Regions from separate parts of the Kitasatospora sp. NPDC048365 genome, predicted to be linked through region 2. Evidence: predicted binding sites of a transcription regulator. Region 2 holds the regulator's gene; the other holds the start of a gene.

Region 1 (7,492 bases), on a different contig from region 2:
CTCGCCCCGGGCCCAGAGCTCGGTCTGGTCGTTGTAGTTGGGGTGGAACGCGTGGCCGGAGGCACCGCCGACGTTGATCCAGCGCGAGGCGTCGAAGTTGCTGAGGTCCACGACCATCCGCATCGACGGGATCCAGTCCACCTCGTACCCGGCGGCGGCGTTCCAGCCGGCCGCGTCGACCGCCGCGGTGCCGCCGGCCAGCTGGTACGGGCCGCGGTTGAGCAGCCTGTGCACCAGGCCGGAGGCGACCGACGACTCGTCGGTGCCGAGGGTGGGCTCCTTGAGGGTCAGCGTGTGCAGCCGGCCCCAGGTCCAGGTGGAGATGTCCTTGCCGAGCTTGGCGGTGAGCTCCTGGCGGGCGTCCTTCATCGCCTCGGCGAGCAGCTTGTCCATGCCCTTCTGCGGCAGGTGGTTGGAGTCGATGTACTCCCACCAGCTGCTGTCCGGCTGGGTGAGCTGCTGGCGGACGACCTCCATCCAGCGGTCGCCGCCGTCCGGCTGGGCCTGCGAGGGCTTGCGGGTGCCGCACTCGGTGACCGCCTGGGCGGCGCCGCCGACGGCGTCGTCGGGCAGCGTCGAGTCGCGCTTCTGACGGACCAGCAGGCAGTCGCCCTCGGCCCGCAGGTCGGCCGGGAACTTCTGGCCGTAGGCCAGGGTGAGCAGGTTGCGCCAGACCCCGTTGTAGTACGCGGCGGCCGCCGAGTCGGCGTCCTGCCGGTAGTTCCAGTCCTTCAGCAGGTCCTGGGCCTCGCGCACGTACGGGTCGTCGATCTGCACCTTGAGCAGCAGCGGGACCAGGGTCTTGGCCATCACGCTGGTGTCGTCCAGCTGGATCGCCTGCATGTCGTCCGGCGAGATCTTGCCGCCGTTCTTCAGCTTGTCCTGGATCTGGTCGCCGATCTCCTTGGCCCGGGTGCCGTACTCCCAGTCGGTGGTGAGCAGGAACGGGTAGCTCGCGTCGGCCACGGCCTGGTTGGCGGTGACGATGTAGCCGGAGGCGGGGTTGTAGCTGTACGGCAGCGACTTGAAGTCGATCGTGCCGGTCCACTTCCAGCTGGAGTCCCAGCCCGGCGCGGGCCAGCGGCCGTCGCCCTTGGCCCGGACCGGGATCACGCCGGGCGCCTGGTAGCCGATGTTGTTCTTGGTGTCGGCGTAGATCAGGTTCTGCGCGGGGACGGCGAAGTCCTTCGCGGCGGCCCGGAACTCGTCGAAGTCGCTCGCCCGGTTCAGCTTGAAGACGGCCTCCATGGTGGAGCCCGGGGTGAGCGCGGTCCACTGCAGGGCCACGCCGTAGCCGGCCGCCCGGTCCGGGGCGGCGTTGCCGGCCGGCGCGTACGTGCCGACCTTCTGCTGCTCCTCGCTCTGGTCGGAGATCAGCGGCAGGCCCTCGCGGGTGGAGCGGACGGTGATGGTGCGGTCCTCGCCGCCGGCGACCTTGATGGTCTCCTTGCGGGTGGTGAACGGCACGTCCTTGCCGTCCACCTGGTAGGTGTCCGGGCCGGTGACCTTCTCCAGGTACAGGTCGGTGACGTCGGCGCCGAGGTTGGTGAAGCCCCAGGCGATGTCCTTGTTGTGGCCGATCACCACGCCCGGCATGCCGGAGAAGGTGTAGCCCGCGGTGTCGAAGGTGCAGGCCTTGTTCAGCGCCCGGCAGTGCAGGCCCATCTGGTACCAGATGGACGGCATGCCGGGGCCCAGGTGCGGGTCGTTGGCCAGCAGCGGCAGGCCGGTGGTGGTGTTGGTGCCGCGCACCACCCAGGAGTTGGAACCGATGCCCTGGCCCTGCGGGCCGAGCAGCTGCGGCACCGCGGCGATCCGGTCGGCGAGGCCCTTGAGCACGCCCTGGGTCGCGGCGGCGGCCTGGACGGTGGGCGGGGTGGCGGCCGCGGCGCCGTCGGCCGGCTTGTAGGTGCCGTCGGTGCCGACCTTGCCGGTCTTCACGATGGTGCCGTTGCGGTCGTACGGGTACGCCGGGTAGAGCTGCTCGATCTTCTCCTTGGAGAAGTCCTGGGTGAGCAGCGAGCGGTCGATCTCCTCCTGGAGGTTGCCGGAGAGGTTCCAGGCCATCGCCTTGAGCCAGGCGACCGAGTCGACCGGGTCCCACTTCTCCGGCTGGTAGCCGCTGTTCACCACGCCGAGCAGGGCGTACTCCAGCGAGGCGCCGGCCCCGCCGGGGTGCTCGGCGAGCCAGGCGTTGACGCCCTCGCTGTAGGCCTGCAGGTTCTTCTTGGTGGACTCGGAGAGCAGCGTCGGGGAGTCCCACTCCTGCTGCGCGACCCGGCGCCAGCCCATGGTGCGCAGGAAGGAGTCGGTCTCCACCTGGCCGGAGCCGAACATCTCGGAGAGCCGGCCGGCGGTGATGTGCCGGCGGACGTCCATCTCCCAGAACCGGTCCTGGGCCTGGACGTAGCCCTGGGCCCGGAACAGGTCGGCGTCGCTGTCGGCGTACAGCTGCGGGATGCCGTTGGCGTCGCGCTTCACGTCCACCGGGGCGGCCATGCCGGGTACCCGAACGGTCCCCTCGACGTCGGGGAAGGAGGAGCGCACCGTGTCGACGGCCCACCAGCTGCCGCCGGCCGCGCCGGCCACCAGCAGGACGGCCAGCACGATCACGATCAGACGAGCGCGCCGGAACTTCTTCGAGCGGGGCATCCGAATCCTTGTGGCGAGGGTGACTGCGGCCGTGACAGTGCACCACATTAGGACGACGGGCCTGCACGAGGGGCACGGGGGAACCCCCTAGTTCAAAGATCAGGTAAAATGTTAGACTGGGTAACGTTTCATCCCTCCGCCCCACCGCCGCCGCCGTCCCTCCCCTGCCGAGGTGCCCCTGCGTGACCGTTGACCACCTGAACCAGTTCCTGCTCGAGGTTTCCGTGATCCTCCTGGTCGCGGTGGTCGCGGTGCGCATCTCCACCCGCTCGGGGCTCCCCTCGCTGCTGATCTACCTCGGCATCGGCGTCGCCCTCGGCCAGAACGGCCTCGGCGTCACCTTCAACAACGCCGAGCTGACCCAGGTGCTCGGCTACGCGGCCCTGGTGGTGATCCTCGCCGAGGGCGGTCTGAAGACCAGCTGGCAGGCGATAAAGCCGGTCATGCCGGCCGCCACCGCGCTCGCCACCCTCGGCGTCGCGGTCTCCGTCTTCGTCACCGCCGCCGGCGCGCACTGGCTGGTCGGCCTGGACTGGCGCACCTCGCTGCTGCTCGGCGCGATCGTCTCCTCCACCGACGCCGCCGCGGTCTTCTCGGTGCTGCGGATGGTGCCGCTGCCCAAGCGGCTGACCGGCCTGCTGGAGGCCGAGTCGGGCTTCAACGACGCCCCCGTGGTCATCCTGGTGGTCGCCTTCGCCACCGTCGGCGAGGCCGACGCCTGGTACGTCCTGGTCGGCACGATCATCGCCGAGCTGGCCGTCGGCGCGGTGGTCGGCTACGCGGTCGGCCGGATCGGCGCGTACGGCGTGCGCCGGGTCGCCCTGCCCTCCTCCGGCCTGTACCCGATCGCGGTGCTGGCGCTGATCGTGCTCGCCTACGCGGGCGGCGCGCTGCTGCACGCCTCCGGCTTCCTCGCCGCGTACGTGGCCTCGGTGGTGCTCGGCAACGCCAAGCTGCCGCACGGCCCGGCGGTCCGCGGCTTCGCCGACGGCCTGGCCTGGATCGGCCAGATCGGCATGTTCGTGATGCTCGGCCTGCTCTGCACCCCCGCCACCATGGGCAGCGCCGTGGTGCCCGCGCTGGTGGTCGGCGCGGTGCTGGTCTTCCTCGCCCGGCCCGCCTCGGTGCTGCTCACCATGACCCCGTTCCGAATGCCCTGGCGCGAGCAGGCCCTGCTCAGCTGGGCCGGGCTGCGCGGCGCGGTGCCCATCGTGCTGGCCACCATCCCGGTGGTCTACGGGGCCGAGTCGGCCCAGCAGGTCTTCAACGTGGTCTTCATCCTGGTCGTGGTCTTCACCCTGCTCCAGGGCCCCACCCTGCCGCTGGTCGCCCGCTGGCTGCGGATCGGCGAGGGCGACCTGGGTCAGGACCTCGGCATCGAGTCGGCGCCGCTGGAGAAGCTGCACGGCCAGCTGCTCTCGGTCGCGCTCGCCCCCGGCTCCCGGATGGCCGGCGTCGAGGTCGGCGAGCTGCGGCTGCCCAAGGGCGCCGCCGTCACCCTGGTGGTGCGCGAGGGCTCCAGCTTCGTCCCGGACAAGACCACCGTGCTGCGGCCCGCCGACGAACTGCTCGTGGTCACCACCGACGAGGTCGCCGAGGCCGCCGAGAAGCGGCTGCGCGCGGTCGACCGCGGCGGCAAGCTGGCCGGGTGGCTGAACGGTCGGTGACGATGTTCACCTTGCATTGGCAGGACGTTTCGGGCAGCAGCCGGTATAATGAAGGTATACATCTGACGATTGCATCCGTACCACCTGCCTGATGCAGAGTCGGCGCGACCGCTCGGCGGCCCGGCCCGGTGACCTTCCCGGCCGAGGTATCTACCCCGGTCGACGCGCGAGAGGACGACTCTCGGCGCGCGTCCGGGCCCCACCCTCGGCCCCCGGTCCGCGCTACCAGGCGGCAGAGAGGACCGACCGTGGCGGCCCGCCGAACGGTCGACAACCCCACCCGCAACCGCGCCGGCTACGGCACGCTGCTGCGCACCCCCGGCGCCCGGACCTTCCTGGTCCCCGCCTTCGCCGCCCGCCTGCCCTACGCCATGCTGAGCCTCGGCATCGTGCTGTTGGTGCTGGACACCCACGGCTCCTACGGCCTGGCCGGCGCCGTCGCGGCGGCGTCCGCCGTCGCCCAGGCGCTGGTCGGCCCGCAGACCGGCCGGCTCGCCGACCGCTACGGGCAGTCCGCCGTGCTGGTCCCCGGCGTCCTGGTGCACGCCGTGTCGGTCGGTGCGCTGATCGCCCTGGCCCTCGGCCACGCCCCGACCTGGACGCTCTTCCTGGCCGCCGTCCCGGCCGGCGCCTCGGTGCCGCAGATCGGCGCCATGGTCCGCGCCCGCTGGGTGGCCAAGCTGGCCGACGACCCGGCCAGGCTCAACACCGCCTTCGCCTTCGAGTCGGTCACCGACGAGTTCACCTTCGTGATCGGCCCGGTGCTCGCCACCGCGATCGCCACCGGAATCTCCCCCGCCACCGGCCTGGTCGCCGAGGCCGTGCTCACCGTGGCCGGCGGCCTGGCCTTCGCCGCCCAGCGCTCCACCGCGCCCGCGCTGAAGCTCCCCGCGGCCGGCACCCGGCGCGAGTCCGCGCTGGCCGCCCCCGGCGTGCGGCTGCTGGTCGGAGCCTTCCTCGGCGTCGGCACCGTCTTCGGCGCGATGCAGGTCTCGGTCACCGCCTTCGCCGAGTCGGCCGGCCGGGCCGGGACGAGCGGCATCGTGTACGGCGTCTTCGCCGGCGGCTCGATGCTGGCCGGCGTGCTCTACGGCATGATCGCCTGGCGGCACTCGGCCCGGCAGCGGATGCTCGGCTGCTACGCGCTGCTGGTGCTCGGCTGCTCCACCCTGTGGGCGATGCCCAATCTGGTCGCCCTCGCGATCGCCGGACTCTTCTGCGGCCTCGCCATCGCGCCCACCCTGATCACCGGCTACACCCTGGTCGAGACCCTGGTCGGCGACGGCGCCAAGACCGAGGCCTTCACCTGGCTGACCGGCGCGATCGGCCTCGGCCTGGCGGCCGGCTCGACCGCCGCCGGCCAGCTGATCGACCACGGCGGGCCCTCGGCCGGCTTCCTGGTCCCGGTGGTCGGCTCCGGGCTCGGCCTGGTGGCGCTCGTCACGATGCGCCGTCTGCTGGTGGCCCCGGGCAGCTCGGGCCGTACCGTTGCCAGGAGCGTCCCGCTCAGGCCGCAGCCGGTCGGCGCCGCCTCGCGCGGCTGACCGCGCGATCGGGCGATCACGCGGCCGACGCTGGACTGACGCGGCGGAATGCCGCATCATGGACCGTTGTTAGCACTCATCAGGTGAGAGTGCCAGGGGGAGTGCAGGAGGAAGAGCAAGTGCCCACGTACCAGTACCAGTGCACCGAGTGCGGCAACGGCCTCGAGGCGGTGCAGAAGTTCAGCGACGACGCGCTGACCACGTGCCCCGACTGCCAGGGGAAGCTCCGCAAGGTCTTCTCGGCCGTGGGCGTGGTCTTCAAGGGCTCGGGCTTCTACCGCACCGACAGCCGCTCCTCGTCGAGCAGCTCGGTGGGCGCCTCGTCCTCCTCGACCGCCTCCACCCCCTCGTCGACGCCCTCCTCCTCGTCGTCGTCGACGTCCTCCGCTCCCGCCGCGAGCTGAGCAAAGCCTTTCCGGAACCCGGTGGTGCCTGCTGGCACCACCGGGTTCCGCGTTTTCTCCCCCCGCTCGCACCGTTCTCACCCGGGTGGGGGACTCCGGTTGTCCACAAGGCCGGTTTTTCCACAGGAAATCGGCGGGCCCTGGGCCGGGTCGACACCCGGCCGCACTCTGGTTCCGCGCCCCCGGCCGGGGGCGCTCCGACCGGAGAAATGCGGTGCCGCCATGACCATGTACCTCGTTCCCCCGCTGCCCGCGACCGCCGTGCCACCGCGCCGCGACATCCCGCCGTTCCCGCCGATCCGGCGCGGCGGTGGCGGCCGCCACCGGCTGCAGCACGCGGTCCGGCGCAGGCCCGGGGTGCTGGTCACCGGGCTGATCGCGGCCCTCACCGCGCTGGCGGCCGGCCCGCTGCGACCCGGCCCACCGCCCGCGGCGCCGCCCGCCGGCTGCGCCGCCGCGTCAACCGGAAAGATCGGATTTCACCCGTAACCTCACCGGGCTGACGCCGTTCAGCGCAGCATGAAGGGCTTCAAGGAATTCCTGCTCCGCGGCAATGTCATCGACCTGGCCGTGGCGGTCGTGATCGGCGCCGCATTCACCAACATCGTCAACGCCTTCGTCAAGGGCATCATCGACCCCCTGGTCGGCGCCTTCGGCAGCAAGGACCTGGCCGCGTACAGCTCCTGCATCAAGGGGCCGTGCGTGGTGGACCCCTCGGGGAACGTCACCTCGGGCATCCGGATCCTCTGGGGATCGGTGCTCAGCGCCGCGCTGAGCTTCCTGATCACCGCCGCGGTCGTCTACTTCCTGCTGATCCTGCCGATGAACCACTTCATGGCCAAGCGCAAGACCGTCGAGGAGGAGGCGCTGGAGGCCGAGGCCAAGGAGGTCGAGCTGCTCACCCAGATCCGCGACGCCCTGACCAGCAGCCGCTGAGGCCCCGTCCCCGCACCCGTCAGGCCCCCCGCGTCACTCCCCGCTCCCCCGTCAGTCCCCGTGGTGCGGGGGCCGCTGGCTCAGGTACCAGTCCAGCCCGCGCTCCCGCCCACCGTTCCCGCCGCCGCCCGCCGGGCCGCCCCAGCCCTGGTCGGTGTCGTCACTGGTCTGCCGCTCCAGCGGATCCCCGAAGACCAGCCTGGCCTTCGCGGCCCCGGCCGCAGCGGCCGCCTCGTCCGTCCGGGCCTTCTCGTCGTCCCGGTCCCCGGTCCGCTCACTCATCGCCAGT
Region 2 (7,492 bases):
GTTCGACCCGGAGGTCGTTGGTGAGCAGGCCCTTGGCCTGGAGCTCGACCGGGCTGTTGCGCTTCTCGCCGCCGCCCGGCATCGGGGCGAACGGGTAGAAGGTGCCGCGCTTGTAGAGGTAGACCAGGCCGAGGGACTGCCCCGCGGGGTTGCGGAACGCGACGATCGAGCAGAGCAGCTGCGGTCCGAAGCCGTTCGCCTCCAGCTCGCTGTTGACCGCGTGCAGGTCGTTGACCAGGTCGGCGATCTCCTCGGGGGTGTGGCGGGCGAGCAGCCAGGTGTAGCCGTAGGAGTCCTGGGAGACCTCGACCGGGACGCCGCCGCGCGCGGTGTCGGCGTCCAGGAGCTCGCGGACCTGCGTCTGGACGTCGGCGAACGCCCCGCCCTCGACGGCGGCGAAGCACACCGACCCGAGACCGGTCGGCCGGAAGCCGGACGCGGCCTCCAGGGTGAGCGCGGCGGAGGGGACGGCGAACAGCTGGTCCAGGTCGGGCTTGACCGGCTTGGAGCGGCCGAACAGGGCGTCCAGGAATCCCATCTCAGGTCCTCTCGGGTCCGCGAGGACCGATCCTCGCGGATCGGGGCTCGGTGGCCGGGCCGGCCGGGTTCAGGTCGGCTTCAGTGGCCGAGTTCGGTGGAGATCTTCTCCAGCTGCTCCAGCCGCCGCTCCAGCGTCGGGTGGGTGGAGAACAGCTGGCCGGCGGCCTCGCGGGCGCTCAGCGCGGGGGCGAAGTAGAAGGCGTTGTACGGCTGGGCCTGGCGCAGGTCCTTGGTGGGGATGGCGGCGATCTGCCCGCTGACCTTGGTCAGGGCGGAGGCCAGCGCGCTGGGCCGGCCGGTCAGCTGGGCGGCGGCCCGGTCGGCGGCGAGTTCCCGGTAGCGGGAGAGCAGCCGGGTGAGCAGGAAGCTGATCGCGTACACCACCATGGCCACCAGCGGGACGATCAGTGCCGCGATTGCGGCGTTGGAGTCGTTGCTGTTCCGGTTGGAGCCGACGAATCCGCCGTACAGGGCCATCCGGGTGATCGCCCCGGCCAGCACGCCCAGGAATCCGGCCACCGTCATCACCGCGACGTCCCGGTGGGCGACGTGCGAGAGCTCGTGGGCGAGGACGCCCTCCAGCTCCTCCGGTTCGAGCCGGCGCAGCAGGCCGGTGGTGACGCAGACCACGGACTTCTCGGGTTTGCGGCCGGTGGCGAAGGCGTTCGGCATGTCGTTGTCGGCGACCGCCACCCGGGGTTTGGGCATGTCGGCCAGGGCGCAGAGCCGGTCGACGGCGCCGTGCAGCTGCGGGTACTGCTCGGGCGTCACCTCGTGGGCGCCCATCGCCCGTTCGGTGATCTTGTCGCTGAACCAGAACTGGGCGACGAACAGGCCGCCCGAGATCAGGACGATCAGCGGCCACGCGCCGCGCAGCAGCACGATCAGCAGCCCGGTGAAACCCACGTACACCAGGCCGATCAGGAACATCGTGGTGACCATCCGCCCGGTCAGGCCGCGGTCGGGCGCGAACCGGGAGTGCTGTGACGTCGACATCGCCGCTTCCTCCTCAGGTGCCTTCTGACTTCGATGCTGCCACTCGGACGAGGATCACGTGGCCGGGCCGTTCCTGCCGTCGGACCCGGGCCTTACACTGGCTGGTACGGTCCTGGCACTCTGCCTTCCGGAGTGCCAGACGGGGGACGGCTACCAGGTCAACGGACGAAGACGGAGGTGCGTGCCATGCCCGAGGACGGCAAGCCCGAGGCTCGGCGGTTCGACGCCCGCCCGTCTGTCCGCCCGCTCGACGAGCGGCGGCTCGCGGTGCTGCGCGCGATCGTCCAGGACTACGTGGGCACCGAGGAGCCGGTCGGCTCCAAGGCCCTGGTCGAGCGGCACAACCTGGGCGTCTCCCCGGCCACCGTGCGCAACGACATGGCCGCGCTGGAGGAGGACGGGTACATCCAGCAGCCGCACACCAGCGCGGGCCGGATCCCCACCGACAAGGGCTACCGGCTGTTCGTCGACCGGCTCGCCGAGGTCAAGCCGATGTCCGCGCCCGAGCGGCGCGCCATCCGGCACTTCCTGGAGGGCGCCGTCGACCTGGACGACGTGGTCGCCCGCACGGTGCGGCTGCTCGCCCAGCTGACCCGGCAGGTCGCCGTCGTCCAGTACCCCTCGCTGACCCGCTCCACGGTGCGGCACATCGAGTTGGTCGCCATCACCCCGACCAAGCTGATGCTGGTGCTGATCACCAACACCGGCCGGGTCGAGCAGCGGCTGGTCGACTGTCCCGGCACGGTGGGCGAGACCCTGCTCGGCGACCTGCGCGCCAAGCTCAACGGCATGGCCGGCGGCTGTCCGCTGCCCGAGGTCCCGGTGATCCTGGAGGATCTGCCGTCCGGCTTCGAGCAGGTCGAACGGCCGATCGTCAGCGCCGTGCTCGCCACCCTCTTCGAGACCCTCGCCGAGCAGAACGAGGAGCGGATCATGCTGGCGGGTACCGCCAACCTGACCCGCTTCGGCCACGACTTCCCGCTCACCGTCCAGCCCGTGCTGGAGGCGCTCGAGGAGCAGGTCGTCCTGCTCCGCCTCCTGGGTGAGACGGCGGAGTCCGGGATGACGGTCCGGATCGGCCACGAGATCGCGTACGAGGGGCTCAATTCCACCTCGATGGTCTCGGTCGGTTACGGTTCGGGCGACCAGAGCGTGGCAAAGCTCGGGGTGATCGGTCCGACCCGGATGGATTACCCGGGCACAATGGGGGCGGTGCGAGCGGTGGCACGGTACGTGGGTCAGATCCTGGCCGAGTCGTAGCAGGGATGCCGGTCAGAGCCGGCGCAGTCGATCGCAAGCACTTCTAGAGGCGGAACAAACCGGAGCATTTGGTGGCCACGGACTACTACGCGGTACTCGGCGTCCGACGCGACGCGGGGCAGGACGAGATCAAGAAGGCGTTCCGACGCCTCGCACGCGAACTGCACCCGGACGTCAACCCCGACCCGAAGACGCAGGAGCGGTTCAAGGAGATCAACGCCGCCTACGAGGTGCTCTCCGATCCGCAGAAGCGCCAGGTCTACGACCTCGGCGGCGACCCGCTGTCGCCCAACGGCGGCGGCGCGGGCGGGTTCGGCGCGGGCGCGGCGGGCTTCGGCTTCTCCGACATCATGGACGCCTTCTTCGGCGCCGCCTCCGGCCAGCGCGGTCCGCGCTCCCGGACGCGCCGCGGCCAGGACGCCATGATCCGCCTGGAGATCACCCTGGAGGAGGCCGCCTTCGGCACCACCAAGGAACTCCAGGTCGACACCGCCGTCACCTGCACCACCTGCAACGGCGAGGGCGCCGCCCCCGGCACCTCCGCGCAGACCTGTGACATGTGTCGCGGCAAGGGCGAGGTCTCCCAGGTCACCCGGTCCTTCCTGGGCCAGGTCATGACCTCCCGCCCCTGCCCGCAGTGCCAGGGCTTCGGCACCGTGGTGCCCACCCCGTGCCCCGAGTGCGCCGGCGACGGCCGCGTCCGGGCCCGCCGCACGCTGACCGTGAAGATCCCCGCCGGTGTCGACAACGGCACCCGGATCCAGCTGGCCGGCGAGGGCGAGGTCGGCCCCGGCGGCGGCCCCGCCGGTGACCTCTACGTCGAGATCGCCGAGACCGCCCACCAGGTGTTCCAGCGGCGCGGGGACGACCTGCACTGCACGGTGACCATCCCGATGACCGCCGCCGCGCTCGGCACCCAGGTGCCGCTGCAGACCCTCGACGGGCTGGAGGAGGTCGACATCCGGCCCGGCACCCAGAGCGGCCAGTCGATCCCGCTGCACGGTCGCGGCATCACGCACCTGCGCGGGGGCGGCCGGGGCGACCTGATAGTGCATGTCGAGGTGCAGACGCCGACCAAGCTCGACCCGGAGCAGGAGGAGCTGCTGCGGCGGCTCTCCATGCTGCGCGGGGAGGAGCGTCCGTCGGGCCAGTTCGCGCCGGGCCAGCAGGGGCTGTTCTCCCGCCTGAAGGACGCCTTCAACGGCCGGTAGGAGCTCGTTCCAGGGGCTCGGGGAACTGTGAGGTCGGCCTCGCAGTTCCCCGAGCCCTGTTGTCGTTACGCATCGAGAGAGGTACTTCGTCATGACTGCGCCGGTGTTCGTCGTCGAGACCGCCCTGCTGGCCGGGGTCGCGCCGGGGGCGACGGTGCGTCTGGAGGGGGCGGAGGGGCGGCACGCCGTTGCGGTGAAGCGGCTGGAGGCCGGTGAGGCGGTGACGCTGGCGGACGGGCTGGGGCTCGGCGTGTTCGGGACGGTCGCCGCCGTGCACGGCAAGGACGCGCTGGACGTCGCCGTGGCGGAGGTCCGCGAGGAGCCGGAGCCGAGCCCGCGGATCGTCGTGGTGCAGGCCCTGCCGAAGGGCGACCGCGGTGAGCTGGCCGTCGAGACGATGACCGAGGTCGGCGTGGACGTGGTGATCCCGTGGTCGGCGTCCCGGTGCATCACCCAGTGGAAGGGCGACCGGGGCGCCAAGGCGCTGGCCAAGTGGCGGGCGACCGCGCGGGAGGCGGGCAAGCAGTCGCGGCGGCTGCGCTTCCCCGAGGTGCGCGAGGCGATGACGACCCGTCAGCTGGTCCCGTTGCTGGAGCAGGCGGCGCTGGCCGCGGTGCTGCACGAGGAGGGCGCGGCACCGCTGGCCGCGGCGGAGCTGCCGGTCGGCGGGGACATCGTGCTGGTCGTCGGCCCGGAGGGCGGGGTCGCCCCGGAGGAGCTGGCGGCCTTCGCCGAGGCGGGTGCGCAGCCGTACCGGCTCGGGCCGTCGGTGCTGCGGACGTCCACGGCGGGTGTCGCGGCGGGCGCCCTGCTGCTGGGCCGCACCGGCCGCTGGGCGTAGCGCGCCGTTCCGGAACGCCGGAATTCGTGGCCGGACCGTCCCCGGCTGCCTATGGTGGCGGATGTGACAGATTCTCAGCGCGGCTACCTGCGCCATCCCCATGTGCACGGTGACCTGGTCACCTTCGTTGCCGAGGACGATGTCTGGCTGGCCCCGGTGGCGGGTGGGCGGGCCTGGCGGCTGACGGCGGACCAGGTGCCGGTGGCGCACCCGAGGTTCTCGCCGGACGGTCGGCACATCGCCTTCACCTCGATGCGGGACGGCGCGCCGGAGGTGCACGTCGCGCCGGTGGACGGCGGCCCGTCCCGGCGCCTGACGTTCTGGGGCAGCCCGTTCACGGCGGTGCGCGGCTGGACGGCGGACGGCCGGCCGGTGGCGACGACCACCGGCGGGCAGGCGACGATCCGCCGCACCTGGGCGTTCGCCGTGCCGCTGGACGGCGGCCCCGCCGAGCGGCTGCCGTACGGCCCGGTGAGCGGGCTGGCGCAGGAGCCGGGCGGGGAGCGGACGCTGCTGGTGTCGGCGTTCGGCCGGGAGCCCGCGATGTGGAAGCGCTACCGCGGCGGGCAGACGGGCAAGCTGTGGATCGGTACGACGGAGTTCGCCCGGCTGCACGCGGACCTGGACGGGCACCTGGAGTCGCCGCTGTGGGTGGGCGAGCGGGTGGCGTTCCTGTCGGACCACGAGGGCGTCGGGCAGCTGTACTCCAGCCTTCCCGACGGCGGTGACCTGCGCCGGCACACGGACGGCGGGTTCTACGCCCGCGGCGCGTCCACCGACGGCACCCGGGTGGTCTGGTACAGCGCCGGTGACGTCTGGCTGCTGGACGACCTGCGGGGCGCCGAACCGCGCCGGCTGGAGCTCACCCCGGCGGGGCCCCGGACGCTGCGCCAGCCGCGGCCGGTGTCGGCGGGCGGCCGGATCGACTCGGTCGCCCCGGACCGGACCGGCCGGGCCAGCGCCGTGGTGGTGCGCGGCACCGTGCACTGGCTGACCCACCGGGAGGGCCCGTCCCGGGTGCTGGACGAGACGGCCGGGGTGCGGGCCCGGCAGGTGCGGGTGGTGCCCGGCGAGGACGGCGGGCAGGGCGCGGTGTGGGTGACCGACGCCGAGGGTGACGACGCGATCGAGTACGCGCCCGCCGTACTGGGGGCCGAGCGGCGGCGGCTGGCCGCCGGGCGGCTCGGCCGGGTCCGGGCCCTGGAGGTCTCCCCGGACGGCAGGCTGCTGGCGGTCGCCGCGCACGACGGCCGGGTGCTGCTGGTCGCGCTGAGCGACGGCGCGGTGCACGAGCTGGCCCGCAGCGGCGACGGCGAGGTGAGCGGGCTGGTGTTCAGCCCGGACTCGGCGTGGCTGGCCTGGTCGCAGCCGGTGCTCGGCCCGTGGGCGCTGCGCCAGATCATGCTGGCCGACCTGACCTCACGGACCGTCAGCGAGGCGACCCCGCAGCGCTTCCACGACTACTCGCCGGCCTTCACCGCGGACGGGAAGCACCTGGCGTTCCTGTCGGTGCGCAACTTCGACCCGGTGTACGACGCGCACGTCTTCGACCTGTCCTTCCCGGCGGGCACCCGGCCGTACCTGATCACGCTGGCGGCCGACACCCCGTCGCCGTTCGGCCCGCAGCGGGCCGGGCTCGGCCTCGGCGGGGACGAGGACGAGCCGAAGGACGAGAAGAAGGACGAGGCCTCCGCGCACCCGGCGACCCGGGTGGACCTGGACGGGATCGCCGACCGGATCGTCCCCTTCCCGGTGGAGGGCGGCCGGTTCGGCTCGCTGCGGGCCGCCAAGGACGGCGTGCTGTGGACCCGGCTCCCGTTCGTCGGCGAGCTCGGCGACACCGCGTCCTCGCTGGAGGCCGACGAGCCGAGGGCCGCGCTGGAGCGCTTCGACCTGAAGAAGCGCCGGGTCGAGCAGCTGCTCGGCGGGCTGGACGGGTTCGCGGTCAGCGGTGACGGGGCGCGGCTCGTCGTCCTCGACGAGAGCGACCTGCGGGTGGTGCCCGCCGACCGGAAGGCCGGCGAGGACGACGACCTGGACGTGGACCTGGACCGGATCCGGGTCACCGTCGACCCGGCCGCCGAGTGGCGGCAGATGTTCGACGAGAACGGCCGGCTGATGCGCGACAACTTCTGGCGCGCGGACCTCGGCGGCGTCGACTGGGCGGGCGTCCTGGAGCGCTACCGCCCGCTGGTCGAGCGGGTCGGCTCGCACACCGACCTGGTCGACCTGCTCTGGGAGACCGTCGGCGAGCTGGGCACCTCGCACGCGTACGTGATCCCGCCGGGGCGCGGCGCGGAGGCGGCCCGCCGGCAGGGCCTGCTCGGCGCCGACCTGGTGCGGGACGGCGAGGTGTGGCGGGTCGAGCGGGTCCTGCCCGGCGAGTCCTCGGACCCGCGGGCGCGCTCGCCGCTGGCCGCGCCCGGCGTCGCGATCCGGCCCGGTGACGCGGTGCTGGCCGTCAACGGCCGGCCGGTGGACCCGGTGGCGGGCCCGTTCCCGCTGCTGGCCGGCACCGCCGGGCAGCCGGTGGAGCTCACCGTGGTCGGCAAGGACGGCACCGGGGAGCGGCACCCGGTGGTGGTGCCGCTCGCCGACGAGGAGGCGCTGCGCTACCACGACTGGGTCGCGGGCCGGCGGGAGC

Evidence for each region. Region 2 encodes HrcA, which represses chaperone genes, less so after heat shock. Its sites were predicted from a motif close to TTNGCACTCNGNNNNNCNGAGTGCNAA; they were not measured.
Region 1: a site for HrcA is predicted at 5,933-5,959, ahead of ACGFX4_RS33550 (FmdB family zinc ribbon protein). Genes of this name have one in related genera too.

What each region holds. Positions count from the first base shown of each region.
Region 1 covers NZ_JBICYJ010000046.1:158-7,649, reverse strand. Annotated here, with positions in the region: gene ACGFX4_RS33565 (penicillin acylase family protein) at 1-2,652, opposite strand, end outside; gene ACGFX4_RS33560 (potassium/proton antiporter) at 2,835-4,319, shown strand; gene ACGFX4_RS33555 (MFS transporter) at 4,568-5,863, shown strand; gene ACGFX4_RS33550 (FmdB family zinc ribbon protein) at 5,983-6,267, shown strand; gene ACGFX4_RS33545 (hypothetical protein) at 6,490-6,756, shown strand; gene mscL (large conductance mechanosensitive channel protein MscL) at 6,787-7,203, shown strand; gene ACGFX4_RS33535 (hypothetical protein) at 7,255-7,485, opposite strand.
Region 2 covers NZ_JBICYJ010000015.1:114,522-122,013, reverse strand. Annotated here, with positions in the region: gene ACGFX4_RS17670 (hypothetical protein) at 1-538, opposite strand, end outside; gene htpX (zinc metalloprotease HtpX) at 619-1,536, opposite strand; gene hrcA (heat-inducible transcriptional repressor HrcA) at 1,723-2,796, shown strand; gene dnaJ (molecular chaperone DnaJ) at 2,868-4,007, shown strand; gene ACGFX4_RS17650 (16S rRNA (uracil(1498)-N(3))-methyltransferase) at 4,099-4,848, shown strand; gene ACGFX4_RS17645 (PDZ domain-containing protein) at 4,912-7,492, shown strand, end outside.